Regions from separate parts of the Pseudoalteromonas sp. S3431 genome, predicted to be linked through region 3. Evidence: predicted binding sites of a transcription regulator. Region 3 holds the regulator's gene; each other region holds the start of a gene.
The links. Region 3 encodes sigma-54, which starts transcription at its own class of promoters, with help from an activator protein. Its sites were predicted from a motif close to GTTGGCACGNNNNTNGNNT; they were not measured.

Region 1 (2,278 bases), on a different contig from region 3:
CAGCCGCGACCATAGCCTCGGTAGCTGTACCGCCTTGTTTTAGTATATTTATACCCGCCTCAGTGGCCGAAAAATGAGACGCGGTAAATGCAATATTGTGTGTGGTCATGCCGGTGTGTCCTGTTTAAAATGTGCAGCTAGGTGCTTAACGCAAGCAAGTAGGCTTTTATCGTTACCGTGGCTCATCATTAATGAAAAACCATACAGATGATCATTTGCTAAATCAGCCAGCGGTAAATGCACTTGCGCTGAGCTACTAAGCCCTGCAATTGCCGAAAGCGTAATAATTTGCATGCGTAAGGCGCTTGTGTCGACGCCTAATTTAGGTGCGGTTGTAGGTGTGGTTGGCAAAAATAAACAGCTGTTTGTATTTAGGTTTTTAGCTATTAGTGTTTGCCATTGGGTTTGTACTTTTAGTGCTTCTTGTTCTTCTTGATCAGTTAGGGCAAGCGCCATATTAAAACGTGCCGCAATTGCTGGAGCAAACTGGGGAAGTTGCCCCGGCAATTGAAGCCAATCTTTATGCGTTTTTGCGATTGCTCGCCCTTGCAGTACTCTAAAACTATCCGCAAGTTCATTTAATAAGCTGCTGTTAGGTAGTTCAAATTCTTTATGGTGCTTAAAATTAGGCTTGGTTTTTTCAAGCAATTGTTTAAGTGGGGCTTGTAAAACAGGGTCAACGAGTTCAAATAACGGCTCACAAATAACTAAGGTATCAACGTTATTAATAGCTTGATTTGGTAGCAGTACATTACCTACATCGCTTAATAGCTCGGCGCTTTGGGTAAGCCAACCTATGGTATCAAAAGGCGGAGCCAACGGTATTAGGCCGTCTTTTTCAATCACGTTATGGCTTGGCCTTATGCCATATAAACCACAATAGCTGGCGGGTATTCTAATTGAGCCGCCGGTGTCGGTGCCTAAGCCAATATCAGCTAAGTTAGCAGCAACTGCAGCAGCAGACCCCATACTCGAACCACCGCAAGCATGCCCTTTTAATTTAGGATTTTGCGCAGCGCCATAATGTATATTATTACCCTCTAAGCTATAAGCCAGTTCGTCAGTATGGGTAAAGCCTATAAAGTTACAACCAGCGGTCATGAGCTTATTAACCGAGCTTGCCGTATTTTGAGCCGGTTTAGCTGTTTTAAACCAGTGTGGGTTGCCTGCGCTGTTACGCTCGCCCTTTACTGCAAATACATCTTTTACAGCTAAGCGATTGTTTGCAAGTAGACCAGATTGGTTTGTTTGCCACAGGGTAGGACCATGGTCACAAAAAATACCGGTCGTATTATTATTTTTGGTACTCATATCACCACTCGTTATAAAAAATCTGACCAAGCAGTTCAGATTTAGAGTGATTAAAAAGACGGATTAATTTTTATTATTTTTCAGCTCACTGCGTAACATCTTGTTTTTATTTTACAGAGCCTGATCCGCTTTTTAATCGGTTAGCTTATTATATTGTTTAAAACCTAAGCAAGAGGAATGCCATTAATTAAAATCCTGTCCAACTGGTCAGGTTTTGTTGGGTTATATGAGATTTGTAAATGTGGGCTATAAAAATAGTGAGATTAAAATGAGCTAAAACAAACCAATTTGGTGCGCAGATGCACCAAGTTGGTCTTTATTTATATGGTTTTGAGTGCTAAATAAGCGGCGTTTTACTGATGATTAAACCATTAATATCGGCGTAAACCCAATCGTTAGGTTCAATAGTGGTGCTAAGCATGGTAACAGCTTGGTTTTTATCACCAAAGCCGCGCTTTAAGGTACTACGCGGTGTAGAGCCTAGCGCCATTACAGGTAAGTTCATTGTGGCGAGTATTTCAATATCTCGGCAACAGCCATTTATTATTACGCCTTCCCAGCCATTATTTAGGGCACGCTCAGCCATAATATCGCCTATAAACGCAAAGCGTTTGCTCGCAAACCCGTTTATAACCAATACTTTACCTTCACCATTTTCATGTAATATATCGGCGGCAAAAGAGTTGTCTTCTGGGCAGGTAACGGTAACTACTTTGCCATAAAACGTGGTTTTTTTACCAAAGTGATAAAGGCCGCTGTCTGCTACTTGCACGTTATCGCGATGATCGTCAAATAAATCGGGTGTAGTAAAGGATGTCATGGGTTAAGTCTCACTTTGCTCAGGTATTTTAAGACCAATACCTTTTAAAATTATGTGGGCAATTGATTGCGTAATTTGTGCCACATCAGTTTCGTCGTACTCTAATTTGTTCATTACGAGTAAAACCTCAGCCTGAAAGTCGGCGTA
Region 2 (2,278 bases), on a different contig from region 3:
AAATGGTACTTATAACTCATCTACATCAACGACAGTTTATGACTCGTTAGGTGAGCCGCATATATTGCAATACTTTTTTGTAAAAGGACCTGACGCAGCTTCAGGTGGTGCAGATAATAGCTGGGAAGTGTATGCGACACTTGATGGAAAGGTAGTTGATGGAACTTCGGGCGCAGAACAAACCACGACCCCTTATGCACCGATCACAACTCTTGGTTTTGATTCAAGTGGTTTACCTGCAACGACAGGCGGAGTAGCAAATACAAACCTAACCACTTTTGATGAGATAAACCTACCTGCTGGTGCTGGTACTGGTTTATCTACAATGCTTGATAATGGTGCTACATTCCCAGGCACAGGTATTGAGCTTAATTGGCGTGATGAAAACAATACGGCAGGACGTATACCAACACAGTATTCAAGTGGTTTTGAAGTTAAAGCACTTGATCAAGATGGTTCGACTGTTGGTCGTTTAGCTGGAATTGATATTGGCACCGACGGTAAACTAGTTGCTTCATACAGTAACGGTGATTCAACATACCTTGGCCAGATAGCTATGGTTCGCTTTCCTAATTCGCAAGGTTTATCACAAATAGGCGACACAAGTTGGAAGCAAAGTATTGACTCAGGTGAGCCTGTTGCAGGTGAGGCAGGGTCAGGTACATTTGGTAGTATTAACTCATCAGCACTTGAGCAATCAAATACAAATTTAACTAATGAGCTTGTCGATTTAATCACAGCTCAACGTAATTACCAAGCTAACTCGCGAGCGCTTGAAGTTAACTCAACAATCCAGCAAAGTATTTTGCAGATTCGATAATTTAAATTTAATTAAATATTTTAGGCTGCATTTTGCAGCCTTTTTTATTTTAGCCTCTAAACCAAAACCAATGGTTACAGTAAGTGGCTATCATTTCTATTGTTTGTTTCATCACTCTAATGTTACGTAAACTCTAATCTGGCATCTATTTTGCATTTGTTAAGTTAGAGATTTTTAATGTGAGTCGATGTTATGGACAAAATGGTCTACATTGCGGCCTCAGGTGCTAAACAGAGCCTGCAGGGCCTTGCCCTTAAAGCCAATAATTTGGCGAATGCCAATACGACAGGCTTTAAATCAGACTTTGCTCAAGCACGTTCTATGCAAGCGTTTGGTGAAGGGCTGCCAACACGTGTATTTTCGATGCAAGAACGTCCGGGTTCAAACATGACATCGGGTGGCATAGTTGAAACAGGCAGAGATTTAGATATCGCAATGAGCGATAACGCATGGCTGAGTGTGCAAGATGCGTCGGGTAATGAAGCTTACACTAAAGTAGGCACGCTCAATATCACAGCAGAAGGCATGCTGGTAACAAGTCATGGACGTCAAGTTATTGGCGAAGGTGGTCCAATTATACTGCCTGTACCAATTGAAAAGGTTGAATTTAGTCAAGATGGTGCTATTCAGGTTCGTCCGCAAGGCGCCCCAGCAAATTTTTTAGAAGAAGTTGATCGCTTAAGGGTCGTTGAGGCTGATAATTCACAACTTGAAAAAGGTAATGATGGCTTATTTAGACCAAAACCAAATCAAGTTGTTGATACTTCCGCTAATGTAAAAGTATTGAGTGGAACCTTAGAAATGTCGAATGTAAACCCCGTTCATGAAATGGTCGATATGATAAGTCATCAACGCCAATTTGAATTACAAGTCAAACTGATGAAAACAGCTGAAGAAATTGACGAACGTCAAGATCAGCTGTTGCGCATAGTTTAACTTTAAAATGAGGACACTATTATGAATCCTGCATTGTGGATCAGTAAAACAGGGCTTGATGCTCAACAAACCGATATTTCGGTTATTTCAAATAATTTAGCGAATGCCAGTACGGTTGGTTACAAAAAAAGCCGCGCTATATTTGAAGATTTACTTTATCAAAATATTAATCAGCCAGGTGGTCGTTCATCGCAAGACACTGAAATGCCATCAGGCCTAATGTTAGGTGCGGGTGCAAAAGTTGTAGCCAACCAAAAAGAGTTTACGCAAGGTAACATGTTAACCACCGAAAACTCACTAGATTGGATGATTTCCGGCGAAGGTTTTTTTGAAGTGCTGCAGCCAGATGGCAATATTGCCTATTCGCGCAATGGCCAGTTTACCACCGATGGTGATGGACGAATTGTTACATCGGGTGCTGGTTATGTTATTCAGCCAGAAATGAATGTCCCCGAAGATGCTCAATCGATTACTGTTTCGCAAGACGGAGAAGTATCTGTTCGTGTTGCAGGTCAAGCCGAT
Region 3 (2,278 bases):
TCTTTGTGTTTAATAACTTGGCGATCGAGCTTGTCAATCAGCGAGTCAATGGCGGCGTACATATCTTGATGTTCAGTAGAGGCAAATAACTCAGCTCCACTTACATGAATCGTTGCCTCAGCTTTTTGGTTTAATTTTTCTATATCAAGAATGACATGAACATTATTAATATGATCTGAGTGTCTTTCTAGCTTCGCAAATTTGGTATTTACATAATCTCTTAATGAATCAGTTACTTCTACGTGACGACCAGTTAAGTTTAGTTGCATAAGCATTACCCTCTTTGTTTAGCGTCTTAAATCAAACTTTTTCGCTGATTTGACGGTGGAATAGCTAGAGATTCGCGATACTTTGCGATTGTACGTCTCGCTACTTTTATTCCTTGCTCAGCTAATATATCTGCAATTTTACTATCACTCAATGGTTTTGCTGAGTTTTCTGCTGCGATTAATTTTTTAATGAGAGCGCGTATTGCTGTTGATGAGCATTCGCCTCCATTTTCAGTACTTACATGGCTTGAGAAAAAATATTTAAGCTCAAAAATACCGCGAGGTGTATGCATATATTTTTGAGTTGTTACGCGTGAAATAGTTGATTCGTGCATTTCGACCATTTCTGCTACATCATTTAAAACCATTGGTTTCATGGCTTCGGGGCCATGCTCAAAAAAACCTTGTTGTTGCTTAACAATACAATTAGTTACTTTTAATAGTGTATCGTTTCTACTTTCTAAACTTTTAATAAACCATTTAGCTTCTTGTAGATGCGAGCGAATAAACTGGCTATCACCACTTGATTTAACGGTGCGTGACATTGCTGCATATTGGCTGTTGACTCTGATTTTAGGCATGCTATCTGGGTTTAGTTCAACAACCCAGCGACCTTTTATTTTTTTCACCGATACATCAGGAATTACATACTCAGATTCTTCTCTAACTATAGTATCCGCCGGTTTTGGGCTAAGAGTATGTATTAAAGTCATTATTTCTTTAAGCTCTTCTTCTTTGAGCTTTGTTTTTTTCATTAATGTACGATAGTCGCGAGCAGCTAATAGATCAATGTGCTCGGTTAAAATCATTTTTGTTTCATTAATATAGGGTGTTTCTTTATCGTATTGGTTCAGCTGAATACATAAGCATTCTTGTAAACTACGTGCTGCAATACCAACAGGGTCAAACAATTGAATTCGTTTTAAAACAGCTTCTATTTCGTCAAGTTCAACTTCGTTGTCTTCTTCGTTCTCTTGATTAAAACTTTCTAAAATTTCTTCGCAGCTCAGCGTTAAAATACCCGAATCATCGACGGCTTCAACAATCGCAATCGCAATCGCTTCATCGGTAGGACTAAAGGGAGTCAGTTGTAGTTGCCACATTAGGTATTCATGGAGCGTTTCAGTTGAGGAGCCTTGGTATATAGATTCATCTTCAGGCATTGGTCCTGATGATGACGCTGGGGCTGCGCTCATATATTCATCCCAACTAACATCCATAGCCATTTCATCACTTAGCGTATCTTTAGCAAGTGCTTCACCACTGTCTTGCTCATATTCGCTCGGAACATCATCAGCATTTGCGCTAACAGTGACATCGTCGTTATCTGCTTTTTGCTCGTTTTTACCAGTAGAATCTTCGGCGTAATCTTGCTCTTCAACCTCTAATAGGGGGTTGCTGTCGAGTGCTTCTTGTATTTCTTGCTGGAGATCCAATGTACTGAGTTGCAACAGGCGAATTGCTTGTTGCAGCTGTGGAGTCATTGTAAGTTGCTGGCCCATGCGCAGCTGTAATGATTGCCTCATGTATCTCTAACAATCCTTTTATGTTGTTATAATTAATACTAGCAGATGCTTAAAGACATGGCGTAAATGTTACAGCCTAAATTGCTCGCCTAAATAAACATCACGTACTGTTTTATCGTTTAATACGTGTTCTGGAGTGCCTGATGCAATTAACTCACCATGAGAAACTATGTAGGCTTTTTCGCAAACATCAAGAGTTTCTCTTACATTATGGTCGGTAATTAACACACCAATACCACGATTTTTAAGATGTTCTATTATTTTCTTTATATCTAACACTGAAATAGGGTCAACACCAGCAAAAGGCTCATCAAGCAATATAAATTTAGGATCAGCGGCTAGTGCTCGCGCTATTTCAACTCGGCGACGCTCGCCTCCTGATAATGCCATACCTTGGCTATCACGAATGTGCTGAATACTAAATTCATCTAATAAATTGTTAAGTGTGTCTTCTCTTGCTTGCTTATTTAGCTCTTTACGTGT

Region 1: DO88_RS11180 (amidase family protein) is a predicted target of sigma-54. The motif match lies at 1,478-1,496, and genes of this name have one in related genera.
Region 2: DO88_RS01180 (flagellar basal body rod protein FlgF) is a predicted target of sigma-54. The motif match lies at 958-976, and genes of this name have one in related genera.

The regions. Positions count from the first base shown of each region.
Region 1 is NZ_JJNY01000034.1:714-2,991, reverse strand. It holds gene DO88_RS11175 (gamma-glutamyltransferase family protein) at 1-109, opposite strand, end outside; gene DO88_RS11180 (amidase family protein) at 106-1,311, opposite strand; gene DO88_RS11185 (putative 4-hydroxy-4-methyl-2-oxoglutarate aldolase) at 1,649-2,131, opposite strand; gene DO88_RS11190 (TetR/AcrR family transcriptional regulator) at 2,135-2,278, opposite strand, start outside.
Region 2 is NZ_JJNY01000108.1:8,379-10,656, reverse strand. It holds gene flgE (flagellar hook protein FlgE) at 1-820, shown strand, start outside; gene DO88_RS01180 (flagellar basal body rod protein FlgF) at 1,013-1,756, shown strand; gene flgG (flagellar basal-body rod protein FlgG) at 1,778-2,278, shown strand, end outside.
Region 3 is NZ_JJNY01000044.1:51,825-54,102, reverse strand. It holds gene hpf (ribosome hibernation promoting factor) at 1-269, opposite strand, end outside; gene DO88_RS08090 (RNA polymerase factor sigma-54) at 296-1,795, opposite strand; gene lptB (LPS export ABC transporter ATP-binding protein) at 1,865-2,278, opposite strand, start outside.